2 linked regions of the Gimesia benthica genome follow. The protein of the gene in region 1 binds, or shares a complex with, the protein of each later gene. Links are inferred from orthologs where the notes say so. Each region holds a gene or a part of one and is shown on either strand. Other genes may lie near its edges.

The links.
Region 2: the proteins of F1728_RS06135 (region 1) and lpxA are in contact, whole or in part, in a crystal structure (PDB 4J09), measured with the Escherichia coli proteins. The link is inferred for Gimesia benthica from one-to-one orthologs.

Annotation. Positions count from the first base shown.
Region 1 is NZ_CP043930.1:1,606,846-1,617,262, forward strand. The notes cover bases 2,672-5,503. They hold F1728_RS06135 (MFS transporter), read left to right. Parts: upstream 2,672-3,277; coding sequence 3,278-4,729; downstream 4,730-5,503. Other genes in these bases: F1728_RS06130 (hydroxyacid dehydrogenase), read left to right, coding at 2,672-3,259; F1728_RS06140 (sulfite exporter TauE/SafE family protein), read left to right, coding at 4,809-5,503. Also shown: F1728_RS06120 (MFS transporter), read left to right, coding at 1-756; F1728_RS06125 (threonine synthase), read left to right, coding at 1,041-2,270; more of F1728_RS06130, read left to right, coding at 2,309-2,671; more of F1728_RS06140, read left to right, coding at 5,504-5,660; F1728_RS06145 (TIGR04282 family arsenosugar biosynthesis glycosyltransferase), read right to left, coding at 5,630-6,328; F1728_RS06150 (TIGR04283 family arsenosugar biosynthesis glycosyltransferase), read right to left, coding at 6,292-7,035; F1728_RS06155 (methyltransferase domain-containing protein), read left to right, coding at 7,271-8,449; arsenosugar biosynthesis radical SAM (seleno)protein ArsS, read left to right, coding at 8,511-9,557; F1728_RS06165 (hypothetical protein), read left to right, coding at 10,030-10,308. UniProt on the Escherichia coli protein: Probably transports across the inner membrane the two dehydrated forms of N-acetylneuraminate (Neu5Ac), 2,7-anhydro-N-acetylneuraminate (2,7-AN) and 2-deoxy-2,3-didehydro-N-acetylneuraminate (2,3-EN).
Region 2 is NZ_CP043930.1:2,964,826-2,975,393, reverse strand. Bases 2,477-5,459 are described here. They hold lpxA (acyl-ACP--UDP-N-acetylglucosamine O-acyltransferase), read left to right. Parts: upstream 2,477-3,526; coding sequence 3,527-4,393; downstream 4,394-5,459. Other genes in these bases: F1728_RS11215 (Gfo/Idh/MocA family protein), read left to right, coding at 4,390-5,459; lpxC (UDP-3-O-acyl-N-acetylglucosamine deacetylase), read left to right, coding at 2,561-3,442. In the rest of the region: F1728_RS11235 (hypothetical protein), read right to left, coding at 1-1,268; F1728_RS11230 (OmpH family outer membrane protein), read left to right, coding at 1,792-2,442; more of F1728_RS11215, read left to right, coding at 5,460-5,466; bcp (thioredoxin-dependent thiol peroxidase), read right to left, coding at 5,545-6,030; F1728_RS11205 (endo-1,4-beta-xylanase), read right to left, coding at 6,212-7,717; F1728_RS11200 (phosphoribosylaminoimidazolesuccinocarboxamide synthase), read left to right, coding at 7,992-8,882; F1728_RS11195 (hypothetical protein), read left to right, coding at 9,233-10,568.

The sequences.
Region 1 (10,417 bases):
GTCCTGCGTTTCTTCGCCGGTCCGATTGTAGAAAAAATCAATCCGCTGGGTCTGCTCTTCATGAGTGCCTGCTTCGGTTCCATCGGTCTGTACATGATCGGTTCTTCACAGGGAGTCGTCTGGGTCTGGATCGCCGTGACTGTTTACGGCCTGGGTAAAACCTTCCTCTGGCCGACCATGCTGGGTGTGGTTGGCGAACTGTTCCCCAAAGGGGGCGCGATCACCATGGGCGCCATGGGAGGCATCGGTATGCTCTCAGCCGGTCTGTTGGGTGGCCCCGGCATCGGTTACAACCAGGATTACTATGCGACTGAAAAGCTCGAGGAAATTGCTCCTCAAACTTACGAACGCTATTCCGTTGCGGAAGCGAACGGCTTCCTGTTTCTCCCCAAGATTAAAGGTCTCGATGGTTCGAAGGTCAGTGTCTTGAACAATGATGGCCAGGATCTGGAGAAAAAAGTAGAACAGCTTGATAAAGAGGGAAAATCGGATGCATACATTTCCAACCTCAATACCTGGTGGCAGGGAGCGGAAGCGTTTGCCCCTGAAGATATCGGCCCGGTAGAAGAAGCCGGCATCTACGGAGGTCGGATGGCACTGAAGTGCACGGCCCTGGTTCCGCTGGTCATGGCCATTGGTTACCTGATTCTGGTGATCTACTTCTACATGAAGGGTGGCTACAAGGCAGAAGTTCTGCACGGCGAAGAACCGGACGGCGAACACTACACCGGTGGTGTTGAAGGTCCCGTTGAGTAAGGCTTGCCCGGTGTCTGTTGAAGTTCACGAACGACCACTCATTAGGGGTGGTCGTTCTTTTTTTGGGTACCAGAAAGTTTCTCTCGGCAGGAACGTCGGAGTGGTACCAGACTTCATGCTTAGCCAGTGCTGTCAAGTGATCGCCAAAAAAACATTCAACAGTGCCGATGGGTTGACATTTTGACTGATAGCTGGATAACAGAACTATAAATACGCGTATTCCCCGCCTTGAAATCTAATACATCGTCTTACCGATTCTTCTTTCAAATAGCAGGTACGTCCCCATGCAAGACGCTTTCCCCGAGTCTCCCACGTTTGTCACCCACCTTGAATGTGGCATGGAGCATGATCACTACGAAGCCGACCAGTTACACGGCCTGTCCAAAGCGGGCAAGCCCCTGCTGGTGAAATACGATCTGGACGGCATCAAGCAGTCGGTCAGTAAGGCAGACCTGGCAGCCCGCCCCGCGACTCTCTGGCGGTATCGCGAATTTCTGCCGGTTCGCAAATCGGAAAACATCGTCAGCCTGGGCGAAATTCATACACCACTGATTCCCGTACCACGTCTGCAGGGAGGACAGGGTCAGGTCTGGATCAAAGATGAAGGTCGTCTGCCCACGGGTTCGTTCAAAGCCCGCGGTCTGTGCATGGCAGTCTCGATGGCCAAAGAACTGGGCGTCACCAAAGTCGCGATGCCCACTAACGGGAATGCAGGTGCCGCACTGGCCGCCTATGGTACCCGGGCCGGCATGAAGTCTTACATCTTCTGTCCCGGTGATACTCCAGAAATCAATGTCCGTGAAATCGCCGCCCAGGGAGCGAACGTCTGGCGGGTAAATGGACTGATCAACGACTGCGGAAAAATTGTGGGTGAAGGGAAAGAGAAAGTCGGCTGGTTCGACTTCTCCACACTCAAAGAACCGTACCGCATCGAAGGTAAAAAAACGATGGGCCTGGAACTGGCCGATCAGATGGGTTGGGAAGTCCCCGATGTCATCTTCTACCCGACCGGCGGTGGTACCGGTTTGATCGGCATGTGGAAAGCCTTTAACGAACTCAAAGAGATGGGCTGGCTCACCGGTAAACTGCCTCGCATGGTGGCTGTCCAGGCATCCGGCTGTGCCCCGATGGTGAAAGCCTATGAAGCGGGTGAAGAACACGCCCCACTCTGGGAGAATGCCCATACAATCGCTGCAGGAATCCGGGTTCCCATCGCCGTTGGTGACTTCCTGATTCTGCGTGCAGTCCGGGAAAGCAACGGGTTTGCGACTGCCGTCGATGATGACAAAATCTCGGCCGCCCTGGATGAATGTTCGCAGAAGGAAGGTTTCCTGATGTGTCCCGAAGGGGCCGCGACCTATGCCGCCTACAAACAGGAACTGGCATCGGGTCGTGTCAGCCCGGATGAGAGTGCAGTCCTGTTTAACTGTGCGACCGGATTGAAATACCCACTGCCTCCCGCAGACCAGTCAATCGATATCAACGAGCCCGTTGACTACTCGATGTTTGACTAATACCCACGCCACGAACTGAGAGCAGCAGGAAGTAAGCCATGAGCAATGTGCTGGTGACCGAAAATATTCAAGGGGCATCCATGAACGATCTGATGAAAGATCTGGATGTCGAGTTTGACGCCTACCTCTGGCAGAACGTCAATCTGCTGAAGCAGAAGCTTGCAGATGCCCAGGCACTGATTGTCAGGAATCAGACGAAAGTCAACCAGGAACTGATTGATGCAGCTCCCAACCTGAAAATCATTGCCCGCGCCGGTGCGGGTCTGGACAACGTCGATACCGCTTACGCGAAAGAGAAAGGCATCGTCGTCAGTTACACGCCCGATGCGAACTCACTCTCTGTGGCAGAGTTGACGCTGGGACTGATGCTGGCCCTGCTCCGCAAGATTCCCGAAGCACGACAGGACACACTGACCGGCGGCTGGAACCGCATTAAATTCACCGGCACCGAATTGAATGGCAAAACACTGGGCCTGATTGGCATGGGACGGATCGGTACACTGACCGCAACCCGAGCCCGGGCCTTCGGTATGAACATCATCGCCGCCGACCCGTATCTTGCTGCCGACGCACCGCATTTGAAAGAGCTCAACGGCAAACTGGTTTCGCTGGATGATCTGCTGGCACAGGCAGATGTGATTACCTGTCACAGCCCGCTGACACCGGACACGCGCGGGATGCTGACCTATCAGCATTTCAGCAAAATGAAACCGACGGCCTGTTTCATCAACACCTCGCGGGGAGAAGTCGTCGACGAACGGGGACTGACCCAGGCGTTGCTGGAACATAAGCTGGCCGGTGCTGCCCTGGACGTGCGGGAAGTCGAACCTCCTCACCAGAGCGCCCTGAATCAACTGGAGAACGTGATCTTAACACCGCATATCGCCGCCTTTACCCTGGAAGCCCAGGAGCGGGTGGTAGACGCGGTCTGCGAAGACGTCCGACTCGTGCTGAGCGGCAAACCGGCCGTCAATGTTTTTCAATCTTAAACTGAGAGTACCAGCCTGATGCAAGACGAACTCAAAGAAGACAAATGGTATCACGGCATTTCCCGTTACCAGTGGCTGGTGTTGATTATTGCCTCGCTGGGCTGGGTCTTCGATGTGTTCGAAGGCCAGATCTTCGTCGCCAGCATGAACGAGGCAATGCCTTCACTGATCCGGGTTGAGCCGCTGAGTGAGGAGGAACTCCAGAATCCCCAGAAAGTAGAGGCACACGAGAAAGAGATCTCGGGACGCAAGGCACTCTATAACAATATCGCACTCGGCGCCTTCCTGATCGGTGGTGCGCTGGGGGGGATTGCCTTTGGCGCTTTGAGCGACCGCATCGGCCGTAAAAAGACGATGTCGCTGACGATTCTATTCTATTCGTTCTTTACCTGTCTCTCGGCGTTGTCACAGGAATGGTGGCAGTTGGCCGGGTTCCGCTTTCTGGTGGCCCTCGGTGTGGGGGGCGAGTGGGCGGTGGCGAGTACCCTCGTTGCGGAAACCTTTCCCCCGAAAGCACGCGCCCGTGTGGGGAGTATCTTTCACGCCTCCAGTGTGCTGGGAACCTACCTCGCGATTCTGGCGGGGGCCTTTATCATCGGGAATGAAAGTATTCAGGCCTATGCCAAAGAAGCCGGCATGGAAAGCATGCCCTGGCGGATTGGCTTTGCACTCGGGGTCGTGCCTTCATTCCTGATCATCTGGATCCGTCGTTCGATGCACGAGCCGGAATCCTGGCAACAGGCCCAGGAGGCTTCCCGCGAAGGTGGTGGCAAAAAGATGGGCTCCATCACGGACCTGATGTTGCCCGAGTATGTTAAGGGAACCTGCATCGGCGTGTTACTGGCAGCGATCGGACTGGCTACATTCTGGGGCGTCCACATCTATGGAAAGAATGCATTTTTGAATGCCGTTCAGGCGGACTACCTGGCCGAACAGTTCCCCGGACAGGCCGAGGTCTCTCCCGATGAAAGTAAGGCGTACCTGGAAACGATCAAGGCCCCCCTCAAACGCTGGGAGATGCTGGGAATGTTCCTGGCCACCACCGGCGGTGGACTGGGGTTGCTGGCATTCGGACCGATCTGCGAATGGGTCGGACGCCGGGGGGCATTTTTTCTGTTTCACGTGGGGGGGCTGATCAGTTCCTTACTGCTGTTCCAGGTATTTCATAATGCAACCGTGATCGGCTGCTTTCTGCCCTTGTTTGGTTTTCTGACACTTGGCATGCACGCCGGTTATGCGATTTACTTCCCCGAACTTTATCCCACCCGTATGCGGGGCACCGGTACCGGCTTCTGCTTTAATGCCGGTCGTATCCTGGCTGCACCGATCCTGTTCATCGGGGGCTGGATGCAGAAGGACTGGGGCTATTCACTGGCACAGACAGCAACGATTCTGAGCATGCTGTATATCGTCGGTGCGATTCTGCCCTACTTTGCCCGTGAAACCAAAGGCAGCGAGCTGATGGAATAGTTCCGCTCGCTCCCTTGCGCTCACTCTTGCCTGACAGAGACATGCCGCCGGTGTGGCTCATTGATACGTGTATATAACAATGATGTTTTCTGATCCACAGTTGTGGTTATTCGTCCTCCTTGCTGTTTTCTGTTCTGCGTTGATCCAGGGAATTATCGGCTTCGGTTATGCCATCGTAGCGATGGCGGTGCTGCCTCTGTTACTCAATTTTCGCGAAGCCAATCTGCTCGTGGCATACAGCATTGTGCTGCCGGTAATCTGGACGTTCTGGGCTTACCGCAGGCATTCGAACCTGAAACTGCTGGCGGGAGCCATCATCGGTTCGCTGGTGGGACTCCCCCTGGGGCTGCTGACGTTCACCCTGATCGATCTGGATTACCTGGTACGGGGCACCGGGCTGGTGATCCTGCTGATCGTCGTCGACGGCTTCTTTCAGAAGCCGGTACATGTTGACGAAGGGCCGCAGAAAGCCTCTTCGGTGTGGAGCACATTCGCCGGGTTCTGCAGCGGCTTCCTGGCGGGATCGACGAGTATCGCGGGGCCGCCGATCGTGATCTATGCGATTCGCCAGCCCTGGACGCAGGAACAATACAAGGGCTTCATCTTCGGGTTCTTCATCATGATTTCCATTTCGCGGGCCATCGGTCTGGCTCTGATGGGCTTCGCCACACTCCCCGTGATGGTGACGACCGCGGTGATTGTTCCCTTTGTCTTTCTGGGAACCAAACTGGGCCTGATGCTGGGCCCTAAAATCAATCCGATATTGTTTAAGCGATGCCTGCTCTTGCTGCTGGCGGTCAGTTCGCTGTATATGCTGATCCAGGGCAAGCCGGCGGTTCCTACAGAAAATGAACCTCCGATGGTGGAAATCATCGAACCGGGCGATGGCCAACCGAAGATTCAGACCTTCCCGGAAAAATCATCTCCCTGAAGCCACTCCAGCAGCTGCTGCTGGGCAGGCAACCGGGTTTCCAGCTGCAGAAGTTCCTGAATGAGCGCAGGCAGGTCTGTAATCGTATCTACATCGGTCAACCGGGGCAGTTGATGCACGGCTCCCCAGGATTGCAGCCGTTCACAAAGAACTGACGCGGTCTCGCTTACACTGTAAGGCACACTGTTCCAGAGTTGTTTGTCCAGGCAAACACGCGTCCCAAACAGATAGAAGCCCCCATCTGCAGCAGGTCCCAGGACGAAACGGGGAGGTTTTCCAGGCTGGTCGAGAATCTCAATTGCTTCCAGCAGGATCTCGCGCGACAACTGCGGCGCATCTGCACCGAGAAAAATCACGAACGCGTGCTGTTCCAGTAATTGCTGATTGACGTGGGCCAGTCTGTCTCCGAGTCCCCCTGCTCCCTGCGGGATGGTTGTAAAATCGTTCCAGAGGGGCGCGTCGCAAGCCATCGGTTCCGCGACCGCCCAGTAGGGAACGACCTGTCTCTCCTTTGAGACGGCTGCTACCACTGCCTGCACCGCCGGGGCAGAACGTGTATGAAACTGCTCGGCTGACTGCTGTCCAATGTCGGCCGCCAGTCTTGTTTTTAACGGGGAATACCCCGGGGTCTTTACAAAGACGGCGATTGCGCCTTGCCGTGAAACCATACTCGAATCCGTGCTTTCATCAGTAAATAGAATTGGGGTGTCGCCTGGCAGGCCGTGAGCCAGAGGTGCTGGAGTGTGACCTTGAGCCAGCCCCGCTCCCGATATTTACGGGCGCTCGTGGCAATGTCTGCCCCCGTGCATTTCAGTCGCAGTCCCGCCTGACGGGCTTTCCAGACCAGCAGATGATCTTCGCCGTAAGCCGCTGATTCGTCAAATCCGCCCAGCGAATGAAAGGCATCCTTCTCCAGACAGAGCCCCTGATCTCCAAAGGGCATGCCCAGGAGATGCGAGCGAAGCCAGACACCCCAGCGATTGACGTGCATCAGAAAAAAACTCTGCTCTTCAAACCGCAGATTAAAATAATGCAGTGCCGCTGGGTCCGTTTGCAGGGACTCGAACAGTCTGGAAACGCTGTGTGCAGGCAGACGTGAATCGGCGTGCAGAAACAAAATAAAATGCTGCTGGGCCAGCACGGCTCCCTCGTTCATCTGCACTGCCCGGCCGATCGCAGTCTGCTGCCAGCGACATTGCTGCCGCAGCGGGGATGTCTGCAGCAGCGTCTCCCAGTCAGCGGGCGGAGGTCCGTTTGAGACGAACAGAAACTCGGTTGAATCCGGGAACGCACTCAAATCGGGCAGCAGTTTCATCCAGGATGCATCCCCCTGGAGGATCGGGATCACGACGGAGAGCGCTGCTGCAGAATCCATGGTGTGGAAGGAACTCTTTTTTGAAGAGGGAATCGGAAAATGTGAGGTGCTTCACAGCCTGGAACGTCATCATAGTCCATGCTGTAAACATCCAGAAGTCGCCTGTTGAGGGGAAAGGGAATGTTTATCGATTTCCCGCCGTCGATTATACTGTAGGAACCTGAGAAACAGGTACACCCCCTGATTGGAACTTCCTCTCGCTGTTTCAGCGAACCGGAAAGGAAAACGTAACGCTATGAACTCAGTCAATACACGACAGCAGTCAACCGAAGAGGCCTCGGTCTACAATCGCTATGCCAGTGCGGCACAGGAACGCGAGCAATCACTCTGCTGTCCGGTACAATACAACCCCGCCTACCTGTCGATCATCCCGGAAGAAATTCTCGAAAAAGATTACGGCTGCGGAGATCCGTCACCCTACATTTCTCCGGGAGACACGGTCCTCGACCTGGGATCGGGGGGCGGTAAGATCTGTTATATCGCTTCCCAGATTGTCGGCCCGGAGGGACGGGTGATCGGCGTGGACTGCAATGCAGAAATGCTGGCGCTGGCGAGAAAGTATCAGCAGCCGGTCGCTGAAGAACTGGGATATGCAAACGTGGAATTTCGCTGTGGTCTGATTCAGGATCTGCAGCTGGATCTCGACCTGCTCAACCAGGAACTGGCCCACAGCCCCATCGACAGTCAGGCACGCTGGCTGGAACTGCGTGACCTGGAACAGCGACTGCGCAGTGAATCGCCCCTGATCGCGGACGAGAGCGTCGACTGCGTCGTCTCCAACTGCGTGTTGAACCTGGTGCGGGAAGCGGACCGGGCGCAGTTGCTGCAGGAAGTCTTTCGGGTATTGAAGCGGGGCGGGAAAGCGGTCATCAGCGATATCGTCTGCGATGAAGATGTGCCCCAGGAGATGCGCGATGATCCGACGCTCTGGTCGGGTTGTATCTCGGGCGCGTTTCGCGAAGATGCGTTCCTGTCGGCTTTCGAAGCGGCCGGCTTCCACGGGATGGAAATTCTCAAACGCGAAGAGCAGCCCTGGCAGACCGTTAACGGGATTGAGTTCCGTTCGGTCACCGTCTCTGCTTACAAGGGGAAACAGGGACCCTGCCTGGAACGCAACCAGGCTTTGATTTATCGTGGTCCGTTCAAAAAAGTGGAAGACGACGACGGTCACCTCTACTTCCGCGGGCAGCGGATCGCGGTCTGTGACAAAACATTCAACCTGCTGCAGCAGGCCCCTTATGCGGGACAGTTCCTGCCGGTGGAACCGTACCAGGATATTCCACTTAAACAGGCGACCGAGATGGACTGTCGTCGGAATGCGATTCGAGATCCCCGGGAAACCAAGGGCAAGGGCTTTGATCTGACCACCCAGATTCTGGACTCCTGCTGTACCCCGGACGGTGGCTGCTGCTGACCTGATGACTTGTCCGCAGGCGATTTAACCCAAAGACGACAACGGAAGATCGGGAACGTTTATGCCTTCACTCACACTGCTGCGACAACAGAGCAAACTGGCTGATCCACGCGAGCAGTTAAAGATTCTCGCTGCTCAGGACCAGGTGCCGACGTTTGATGCGCAGCTTGAATCGCATCAACTCCCGCTGTTGCAGGCCCAGACACTGGAAACGCTGCAGGTCAACCTCGGGCGATTGTGCAACATGACGTGCGAGCACTGCCATGTGGACGCCGGTCCGGACCGCAGGGAGATTATGCAGATTGAGAACGTCGAGCACTGTCTGCGCGCCCTGGCCCATCCCGGCTTCCAGACTCTCGATCTGACGGGAGGCGCCCCGGAGATGAATCCCCATTTTCGGCTGATGGTCAGACGTGGTCGCGAGATGGGCAAAAAGATCATCGATCGCTGCAATCTGACCATTCTACTCGCTCCGGGCTATCGGGATCTGCCGGAATTCCTGGCGGAGCACGAAGTCGAGATTGTTGCCTCCCTGCCCTGCTACCTGGAAGAGAATACTGACGCCCAGCGGGGCGATGGTGCGTTTCAGAAATCGATCCAGGCCCTGAAACGACTCAATGAAGTGGGTTACGGGGCTCCCGAATCCCCCCTGAAACTCACGCTGGTCTATAACCCGGTCGGGCACTCCCTGCCCCCCGATCAGGGACAGCTCGAATCTGCCTATCGAGAGCAACTGCGATCGCGGTTTGGCATCGAGTTTACGAACCTGATTACGATCACCAACATGCCCATCAGCCGTTATTTAAGTGATCTGGTTGCGCAGAAGCGACTGGAAGAGTATATGTCTCGTCTGGTACAGGCATTTAACCCGGAGACAGTCCCGGGGGTCATGTGCCGCTCGCTGATCTCGGTCGACTGGGAGGGGTATCTCTACGACTGCGATTTCAACCAGATGCTCGCGCTCCCCGTCTCACAGCCCCGACAGAGACATATCCGTGATTTTGATTATGGATCCCTGCAGGAACGCCCCATCGTGACTCAGCGGCACTGTTTTGGCTGTACGGCCGGGGCGGGATCGAGCTGTGGCGGGGCTCTGAATCCGGGCTGAAACGGGGTTCTTCGAGACCTCCCCCGACCGATTTTGCCTGGCGAAAGCATGCGTTGAAACGGGTATGAAATTCATTTGAAGATTCAATGAATCCCGGCCCCCCTGACTGAGGGGCATCTCCTCCCGCTATTCATGTTATCACTACAGATTCCCCGCCCGGAAACTGGCAGTGTCCGGGCCATTTTTTTTAGTCTGAAGGTGCAAATCGATGATTTTTTCCTCATGTGATTCCACCACTCAGACGGAAATAATTCTATATATTTTCAGTTCATTTTTTTCGCACTTGACAAAGCAAAATAAATAAAATAAAGGGAATATTTGCGGCCGGCAGATTTCGTAGAATCGATGCCAGGTCAGCACTTCCGTGTGTTGACTTGCTCCCTGCGGGGGTAACTCACAACGGACCCCCAACCGTTAAATAATCGTTTAGAGACCTGGAAAGCACATACAACGAAATCACGAGGATGTAACTGTGTTATTAGCTGATTCCCTTCATACCGAATCCCCTGAAGAGCTTGAAACGTTCTCGGATAAGCTCCCCATCGTTTTCTTTTCGCTAGACGATGATGAAGAAAACATTGGCTTTGATGACCTCGAAGATATCGACGACGATGATTTCGATGACGATGATGAATTCGACGACGACGATGAAGAAGAGGAAGACGACGACTTCGATGATGAAGAAGACGATGATTTCGATGACGACGACTTCGAAGACGATGATTTCGATGATGACGATGATATGTTCTAAGTCGTTTCTGAATCAGCTGGGAGGCTCGTGGTTGATCCGCGAGCCTGGCTCTGCTACCTTCCAGAGAGCGGCACGCATTTGACTCTTCTATCAGCCTGCGAGTTTCGTC
Region 2 (10,568 bases), 1.4 Mb from region 1 along the record:
GGGGCAACCAGAGCATGTGTTGGCATCCCACGGCTGATATTGGACAGACGGCGTACGATCCCCGCTCCTGAGAACTGAGGTTGAGCCGGCTGAGAAGGCTGCTGCATCTGAGGCTGGGGGACAGTTGGCGTTGGTGCACTCGGTTGTGGCAGTGGTGGAGTCGGCTGGCTCGGGATGACTGGTTGACTGGGAGCAGCAGGCTGCCCGGGAATCATGGAATCAGCAGGTTCGGGAGTGGGGGGGAGCAGTCCGTTCTCTCCCACTGGAACTTCCGGTGAGGGATAGCGATTCGTTTTGTTCTGGTCCGGAGCCATCGAGACCAGTTCTGCATCCCGCTTGCTGGTTTCTTCTGCCAGCTTCAGGAAGTCCTTGTACTCTTCTTTGACTTTGCGATAACGATTGACGGCATCAATGCGGAGATCGATCTTACTGGCGATAGCCGGAAGTTTGATTTCCTGCTGCAGAGTTTTATAGTCCTGCTCCAGGCCATCCAGATCCCAGCTCGTCGGTTCGGCTTCAATCATCGCCCGGAACTGAGTGTCGATGGTTTTGATCGCGTCCTTGGCGGCAGCGATTTCGTCAACTTGAGGAACACTCCGCCGGGCAGAGCCATCGGTGGGAGTTTGAATCTGTTCCCGATTCGGAGCAGCTGGCGTCTTGATTTCGGGCATACCCTGGCTGAAGGGATCAGCGTCATTCTGAGCGATCGGCGAATCAATGATTGCCGGGGTACTCTTCCCAGGCTGATATTCGTCTGTGGGGAGCAACAGGTGTCCTTCAACCCAGCGCCATTCGCCAACGGGAGGTTTGATGCGATACATCAGCACATTACCAAATTCCGTTTGAACATTTTTGCTGTCCAGAATGGTGATTTCATCATTTTTTGAGAGTCGGATCTGCTCGACTTCCCGCGATTCATCAAAGGCACTTCCGACCCGGACGACGACGCCGTTTTCAGTCACGCGTCCCCGATTGCCGTTGAGTTTCTGTACATGTTCTGCACGAACCCAGCTGAAACTTCCCTGGGGAGGGGCGATCATAAACCACCCACCCGGATCGTGGCGGTGTACGGTGACGCGGTTGCCCCGTTTGAGTTTGAGCGTCGGATAATAGCGACGTCCATTGCCGCTGCGAACCAGGGCTTCGTCTGCATTGACGACCGCTTCGTAGGGAAAGGTCCGTTTTTTCGCAAAAACATCGTCAGCCAGGCTGAGGAACAGCCCTGTCATTAATATAGGTGTCAGGATCCAGCGGTCTAACGGACACATGGAATAAGCCTCCGTGCTGACTTTTTTACAGCCCATTTGAAAGGTATAAGGTGAGTTGTCGCGAGTGTTTGAGGACAACCAGAATTGTTTGGGAAATACGAATCGGGGGCGATTCATATCGGGGAAAGGTTGAAATTGAGAATTGAAAGAGGTGCGTGTGATAATTCAAACGCCATTTCAAGGCAAGACCAAAAACCGAGTGACTGGAACTGCGCAGGGACCTGCGACGAAAAACCCGAAATCGGTTTGTAAATTGAGCGTGAAAGCGGATTTTTTCGTATTGACCTGATTTTAAAACTATGCAAAATTACCGTTCTCTCGATGCGGGCAGTCGGAAAAATATGAGATGTTTTCCACTGAACGCGATAGTTAAACTTACATTTCCATGATGTACGGGTTCCGTGAAGGTCTCCTGAAAACGTGAGACGGAATCGGGCCTGATTCAGAAAATCTATTTTCGTTTGATTGCCACTACGGACAGTGGTCCATTCTGCAAAGGAGTGCTTCGGTCGTGAAAAAATTAATGACATCTGCTACAGTTCTTGCTATTGTTGGTTGCTTTGCCTGTTTCACCGAAACAGCATCTGCACAAAACAATGCTCCCAGCAAGACCTCTTCTGTGGTACACAAAGTGGGCCTGATTGATATGGCTCATGTGTTCAAGAACTACGAGAAATTCACCGCCCTGCGTGAAGAGCTCAAAACTGAAATTCAGCAGAGCGATGCCAAAGCGAAAGCCATGGCAGAGCAGATTCAGGCTGTTCAGAAAGAGATGCAGGATTTCAAACAGGGCAGCCCTGAGTACCTGGCTCGCGAAAAGCAGCTGGCCCAGGCCGCTTCCGACTTCGAAGCATTCCGTAAAGTAGCACAGCGTGATTTTCTGCGGAAAGAATCCCGGATCTATCACACCATTTACATGGAAGTGACTGAAACGGTTCAGAAGTACGCAAAGATCTACAACTACACTCTGATCATGCGGTTTAATCGTGAAAGCCTCGACACCGATGATCCCAAGAAACTGATCCAGGGTATGAATCGCCAGGTGGTATTTCATCGTGCTGACGATGACATCACTCTGTCCGTTCTGGACTACCTGAACCGCAACTACAAGAGCCAGGCAGGAGCTGCCGGTGGTTCTGCTACTCGTCCGACTCCCGGTAAAACCCGGCAGTAGTAGAGACGGGTTCTCATGCACTCCTCAAACGGATGCAGCGCAGGTCTGAATCTGCCTGCATCCTTTTTGTGGTTGTTTCAGTGCACCAGGATCATCTTTCTTTTTGAAGGAGCAGCCCATGCGAACTCGCCAACAGAGAACGCTGGCCAGATCAGTACAGTGTAGCGGAGTGGGGATCTTCACAAACTCTGATGTGAAAATTCGCTTTTTCCCCGCACCGGAAAATCATGGAATCCAGTTTGTCCGGACGGATCTGAGTGGATCCAAACCAATCCCGGCTTTGATTGAGAATGCCGTCTTTCGGCAGCGGCGGACTGCGATTGAATTCGAGGACGCTTCCGTCGAAATGATCGAGCATGTCATGGCCGCTCTGGCAGGATTGCAGATCGATAATTGCCGCATCGAGATCAATGCTCCCGAGGCTCCCTGTTTTGATGGTTCCGCGCTGGAACTGTCAGAGGAGTTTCTGGAAGCGGGAATCGTAGAACAGCCATTCCCCCGAAAAGTAATTTCGATTCAGCAGCCAGTGACTGTGGACAATGAGGCGGGCAGCTTTATTCAGGCCCGGCCTTTAAACCGGTCTGTCATGGCGATCGGCTACTATCTGGACTATGGCGCAAAGTCGCCGGTTGAACCTCAGTGCCTGACACTGGAAATCAATCCGGAGGTCTGGATGAACCAGTTGGCTTTTTCCCGCACGTTTGTGCTGGAAGAAGAAGTCGCAGCCATGCGTGAGCTGGGCTACGGTCAGCGGTTGAGTGCCGCCGATCTTCTGGTTCTGGGGCCGGATGGTCCCGTTGATAACGAATTAAGGACACTCGACGAATGTGTCCGACACAAAATGCTGGATTGCCTGGGAGATTTTGCTCTGCTGGGCTGTGACCTGCACGGTTATTTCAGCGCAAATCAGTCGGGGCACGCTCTGAATCGAGAGCTGATCCGGCAGATCAGGTTAACGCATCAATCCACGGAATCCGAAACAGCCTGGAAGGTTGCTTAAAAAGTATTGATTCAGCTGCTGAGCAGCTATTCCATCTCACTCTGGTATGTCACTGACTGCAGACTTTTTAGGACGTCAACACACATGGCGACAAGTATCTCAAATCTCTCCTACGTCGATCCCCAGGCAGAAATTGGAGAGGATGTGACAATCGGTCCGTTCTGTTTTGTGGGACCGGATGTCAAAATTGGGAATGGGACTGTACTGGACAGTCATGTTTCCATCACGGGACATACTACAATTGGCGAACGAAATCGTTTTTTCCCGACATCAGTCATTGGCAGCGAGCCACAGGATGCCGGCTATCATGGTGCTCCCACCCGATTGATTATCGGTGACGACAACCTGTTTCGAGAAGGATGCACGATTCATCGCGGCGCCGAAAAAGAAGACCACTGCACACGCATTGGCAATCGAAATACATTCCTGTGTAATTCTCATGTCGCGCACAACTGCCGGATCTTTGATGATGTGACACTCGTCAACGGCGTGCTGCTGGGCGGACATGTGCATGTGCACGACCGGGCGATTGTTTCCGGAAACACGGTCGTCCATCAGTTCTGTACGGTAGGAACGCTGGCCTTCGTCAGCGGCGGTGCCCGGGCCACGATCGACGTGCCTCCCTTTATGATCTGCACGGGCTCCGATGATTTTCGCGTGCGGTTTGTCAACCTGGTTGGCATGCAGCGTGCGGGAATTTCGGAGAGCTCAATTGCAGTCATCCGCAAAGCGTACCGTCTGTTCTATCGCAAGAATAAAAAACTGGACGAAGTCCGCGAAATTTTCAGTCAGGAACTGGAGGGTGTAATGCCTATGGCATTGCAGACTCTGTTTAATCATTTTGAAGGAATTCAGGGGAGTAAAGCGGGACGAGGACGCGAAGCAGCCGCCCGCAGCGCCAAATACGTTCCTGAAGAAAACAGTCAAGATTCAACACGGAGAGCAGCATGAGTTCATTGAACGTGGCCGTCGTCGGGGTCGGAGCTTTAGGGCGGCATCACGCCCGGATTTTAGCTGGCATGGAAGGGGTCAATCTGTGCGCAGTCGCCGATACCAATCCTGATCAGGGACAGGCCATCGCCGAACAGCATGGCACCCGCTGGGTGGCGAATTACCGTGAGCTGTTTGATTCCGTGGACGCGGTTTCTCTGGCCGTACCAACCCATGCCCATCTGGCGATCGCGGGTGAATTTCTTTCCCAGCAGATTCCCGTACTGGTCGAAAAACCAATCGCCTGTAACCTGGCAGAAGCAGAAGAACTGGTGCAGATTGCAGAAGCGAATCAGACTCTTTTGCAGATTGGTCATGTCGAGCGTTTCAATCCGGCAACCCAGGCTGCTTTCCAGCGCTGTCCGCAACCACGCTTCATTCGCAGCGAACGTGTCAGCCCTTACACTTTCCGTTCAACTGATATCGGTGTGATTCACGACCTGTTGATTCATGACATTGACCTGGTACTGTCCGTCGTCCAGTCTCCGCTGCAAAGCGTGGAAGCGTTTGGCATCTCAGTGATGGGCGAACATGAAGACGCCGTTCAGGCGCGGCTGCGATTCCAGAATGGATGTATTGCCGACCTGACTGCCAGCCGGATCTGTCCGGTAGCGAAACGGACCATGCAGCTCTGGGGCGTTTCCGGATGCGTGACCGTTGACTTCACCAGCCGGGAAGTCAACTCCTATCGACCTTCCGAAACTCTGCTGTACGGCACTCCTCCCCTGGAGCGCGCCCGGAAAGCAGGCGTAAACCTGGAAGCATTGAAACAGGAAGTCTTCGGAACGTTTCTGAAAGTGGAGAATCCCGAAGTTTCTTCGGCAGATGCCCTGACTGCAGAGCTGAGCAGCTTTGTGGAATCGATCCGTAGTAATACAGCGCCCCTGGTAGGCGGAACCCAGGCTCTGGAAGCAATGCAGGTTGCAGAGCGAGTACTGGAAGCAGTCAATGCTCATCAGTGGGATGGAAGCCAGCAGGGACCTGTTGGCCCCTTCATCCAGTTTCCGAACGAACAACGCCGCATGGCCGGCTAGCAGGCCCCTGAAGAGGGAACTGCGTCAGCCAACCTGCGATGTTCGAGGCTTTTGAGTCGAGGTCCTCAGGCAGCTTGATCAGTCAAGCTCTTTTAATGCCTGGGCGACCTCTTCGGCGTGTCCGTTGACTTTCACTTTGGGCCAGGCTGCGGCAATCTTGCCTTCCTTGTCGATCAGGAAGGTCGCACGCTGGATCCCCATGTACTTCTTACCGTACATGCTCTTTTCTACCCACACGCCATACTTCTCAGCAATGGCATGGTCTTCGTCTGCGAGCAGGGTAAAAGGCAGCTCGAACTTGGTCGCGAATTTTTCGTGAGACTTAACCGAGTCGGGGCTGATACCCAGAATGACGGTGTCATTTTTCTTGAAGGTAGTAACCCGATCCCGGAAGTCACAGGATTCAGTGGTGCAGCCCGGAGTATTGTCTTTGGGGTAGAAGTACAGGAGTACGTTCTTTTCCCCTTTGAATTCGCTCAGGCGGACTTTGCCTTCCGGATAAGCGGGGAGAGTAAAAGCAGGAGCACGCTTGCCAACTTCAGGTACTTTGCTATCGGTAGCCATGTTGATTCCTTGATGAGGTCTGAGGGGTGAACCGGGGCAGGTTCGTAATGGCGCAATGAAGCCAGTCGGAATACGAATCAGACTGGAATGCAAAACTTCAGTCACGTGCCTGCATGATAACAGTCTGACACGGAATTTTCGACTGAGAGCCGCTGTGCAATGCGGTAGAACCTGTTTGAAATCAGGCGCGCCAGTATTGGCGATGGTACTTCGTGACCGTGTCCAGGGCCGGTTTGGCTTTGCCGTCCTGGTTAACCAGACCCGAGTGGGGAAAACGACAGTCATCCTGATCGCGGAACTGCGACCAGTAAACGCCGGTTACGGCCGGCTTGGCCAGCAGCAGGGGGAGATAAAGCTCAAGCCACTCCGACTGGGCGGCTTCACTCCAGCCGGTTTTCCACTGGCTGGCCTGGACCCGCGAGATGCTTTTGTCCCGTTCGTTGACGACCGTATCGTCACTGGGGAAAGCCAGGGTCAGGTGCAGCGGCAGGTTCAGCATGCTCCATTTGTCAATCAGTTTTGACATATCCAGCATGTCATGATGATGCGAGCCGTTCGGGAAATAACCGATGCTCAGTTCCAGGTCGATTCCGGAAAGCCCGACTCCCAGTCGGTCGATGGCATCGACGAACTGCATGGGAGAGAGCTGGTGCTGCCCCTTGGAAAGGTAATCTCCCCAGGGCTGTTCGACTCTGATGAAACACTGGATGGAGTCATCCGTCTGTTTAGCAACTTCGATGGCGCGGGCGGTGAGAGTGAGCCGGGTCTCTTCATTGAGTCCGAAGACGCCGCCGGTGTTCATGGCAGAAACCAGCGTCCAGTTTCGAATACTGCCCGTATACCGGGTGATCGCGGTCTCAATGAAATGGGAAACGATGCTCTGGAAGTTGACCATATCCAGCTTCCAGGACTCGAGCCAGTCGGGGAGTCCTTCCGGGGCGAAATCGAGCAGGCAGCCTCCACGAATCAGCAGATTGTTTTTTTCGCACCAGTCAACCTGCTGATCGCACTGGTCCCAGTTCTGCTCGCCCTCGTAGAGTTCGATGTTTTTCCAGTTCACCAGATCCACGTTGACGGCATCAAAGGCCTGGCAGATCTGAGCCCGTTCGGAACTGTCAGGAATCAGGGTTCCCAGGTTACAGCCCAGTGAAACGGGTAGTTTCAGTGACTGTGCCCGCTGATGCAGAATCGTCAGACGCTGACGTGCATAAAGCTGGACCAGCATTTCAGCTGCGGCATGCGCTTTCTGCAGGGCGAGGTCGGCGAGTTCCGAGCAGCGTTCCAGTTGATCCTGGATGACGGCCGCCTGGGAAAATGCATGGAAGGCTTCGTCGTGCAGCTTGACCAGTGCCTGGGGAATGACCAGACCGGCGATCTGCCAGTTGCTCAACTGATCTTTGAGCGTGGAAATTTTTCCACGGGCCAGTTCCAGTGAGAGAACGTAGGGTTCTTCGCGTTCTGCAAGGGAGGCAGTCCGCACGATCGGGCGGCCAAAGTCAGTGACGTGCCAGACGATATTCAGTTTGCAGCTTTGTGATGTCTGGCGGCGGAAAGTGAGAACATTTCCGTCCACCTCAATCCGCGTAGGAAACACACGTCCGTCGACGGCGTTCAGATAAGCGCGGTGAAGATCAGACCAGTCTTCAGGTACTTGAGTAGGTGCAATTAAAAAGCGCAAGTTGCCCATAAGAACGGGTCACAATCATTCTCTGATTTTAAAATTAAGAAGTTAACTTCAAGCTACTTCTCCCATTATCGCGTTTGCAGCACTGGTGGCAAGTGTAGACTCGTATGTATGTACATCAGGCTGGCTGGAGCCGGCGGCTGGCAGGAAACTGACGATCGCTCGAATTAGCAGGGATTTAGCGGTTATGAACAGCACTCAATTGTTTAGGCTGCTGGTTCTCGCTAAACTTCCAGTGTCTCGATTCATCCGTTTTTCATGAATGTGGTCACGAAGCATGACATCCTCCGCGTTTACCGAAAGTTCACTCACCGGCATTCCCGTCAAACGGGGAAAAGTCCGCGATGTATATGATTTTGGCGATCGGCTGCTGTTTGTGGCCACCGATCGAATCAGTGCCTTCGACTGGATTCTCTCACCAGGAATTCCCGACAAGGGGCGGGTGTTGACCCAGATCAGTCGGTTCTGGTTTGAACGATTCACCACGATTCCGAATCATCTGCTGAGCATGGATCCAGCCGATCTGCCGCTCCCCGCTGATGCCGATCTCGAAGCGCTGCGTGGCCGTTGCATGGTGGTACGGAAGACCGAAGTGGTTCCCTTTGAATGTGTCGTCCGCGGCTATCTGTCCGGATCTGGGTGGAAAGACTATCGGGCGACTGGAGCCGTATGTGGTATCGATTTGCCAGCGGGTCTCAAACAGAGTGATCAACTGCCCGAGCCCCTGTTTACACCGGCAACCAAAGCGGAGTCCGGCCATGATGAAAACGTCTCATTCGAAGTGATGAGTCAGGCCATCGGTAAGGAACTGGCTGACAGCCTGCGGGAAAAGAGTATCCAGATTTATCAGCAGGGTTCTGAATATGCCCGGGAACGTGGCATCATCCTGGCCGACACCAAATTTGAGTTCGGCCTGCTGGACGGAACACCGATTCTGATTGATGAAGTTCTGACTCCCGACAGCTCCCGTTTCTGGCCTGCGGAGACCTACCAGCCGGGTGGCGCACAGCCTTCGCTCGATAAGCAGTTCGTTCGCGACTGGCTGGAGACGACCGACTGGGATAAGAACAGCACTCCCCCTGTACTGCCGGATCAGATTGTTGAAAAGACGCGCGAGAAGTATTTTGAAGCATACAAAATGCTGACCGGCGAGGAATGTACCTGGTAGGCCCTGCGAATAAGGTGCCGGTCCTGCGGGTAGTGTCGATTATAATGCTCGCATCGACTTCAATTTGATCTATTCTTCACTTGGGATCTAAACAGCGACTGGTACTCAGTTTTCTGCGAAAGCAGGCCCGGTACGTAGCGTCTGTCCCGCTGAAAAGCGACGACAGTCTGGGATCGCCTCTGAAAACATGGTATTCTAAAGGCTGATCCGTGGGGAATCTGGCTCTCGAATTCGTGAAAAACTCCATGGAGACGGACTTTTTAGCCAATAAACGGATTCTGGTAACGTAGGAAAGAGACCGGCTTTTTTAATTCTCAAATTCCGGCGGTCAGAGTGTCGATGAAATCAGTATGACTGTACGATTATTTCCTCAATCCGGACTGTTGTCGTCTCAAAAGAATGTGATGGTGCGTTGGTTTCCTCGCATTCTCGCAGCAGGCTGCCTGTGCCTGGTTTTCACCCTGCTTTACGCACTACCGACGCGAGCCGGGGAAGTGGAAGTGAAGCACGGCACGATCCTCCGCGGTGACATTGTGCCCATCCTGGGACTAACTGACGCCCTGGCATCCCGTCTGGAATATGGCGATACCGAAGTTGCGATCCCCAAGCGGAAGCTGGAGGGGTATCCGATCATCATGGTCGATGACGGAGTCGTCCGTTATTTTGTATCCCGACGCGAGATCCAACGGATCAATAACGATCAGGACCTTTCGCGATATGAAACATTCGAACTGCCTCAACGGGTGACCGGACGGGGACAGATGCTGAAGGTCGTCGGAAATTATGAGGATGTGACCGACTTCGATGAGTTCGGACGGCGGAAAGTCACTCTCCGAACCAGCAAAGGGTTGATGCCCCTGTTACAGGGAGTGACGGAGATCACGCCACACTACCTGAAGATTACCGGGCTTAAGCAGCAATGGAACCTGGGGATGCGGACGACTTCCGTCAAGGAAGAGATTCTGGATGCCATGCTGAAAAAGAACATCGATCCGCTGGAGCCTAATGATCGGATCGCAGTCGCCCGCTTCTACATTCAGGCTGGCCTGTATCTGCCGGCCGGTAAAGAGTTTGATTACATCGAGGCAAACTTCCCGGAGTACAAGGAGAAGATTGCAGGTTTCGTCACCGAACTGCGGACGCTGCACGGCCAGCAGTTATTGAATGAGCTGGAACAGCGCCGCAAGGCAGGGCAGCATCAGCTGGCGCAGACTGCGATTGCCAAGTTCCCCACGAATAATGTCGACCAGTCAATTCTCCGCCAGATCCGCGAAGTGGAATCAGACTACGCCAAACGCAGCGAACGGATTGAGAAAGCATTGTTCCGCCTGGGGGAACTCGAAGCAGAAATTGAAGAGGTCAAGAACAAATCACGACTGCAGGCCTGCCGCCGTGAAGTGATGAGCCAGTTAAATTTTGAATCTATCGATCGCCTGGGATCGTTCCTGAACCTGGAAAGTGATGACTCCCTCTCACCGCGTGAGAAGCTGGCTCTGGCCTATTCCGGCTGGATTGTGGGAGCGGCTAACGTGGTGACCGATCTGGATACCGCTCTCAACCTCTGGACGGCCCGGGCGCATGTGCTGGAATACCTGCGCAATGAAGATGAGCAGCTGGACGGGAACATGATCGAAACACTTTCGAAGCTGGAAGGTGTTTCGACGGCAGTGCTCAAGCAGATGATTC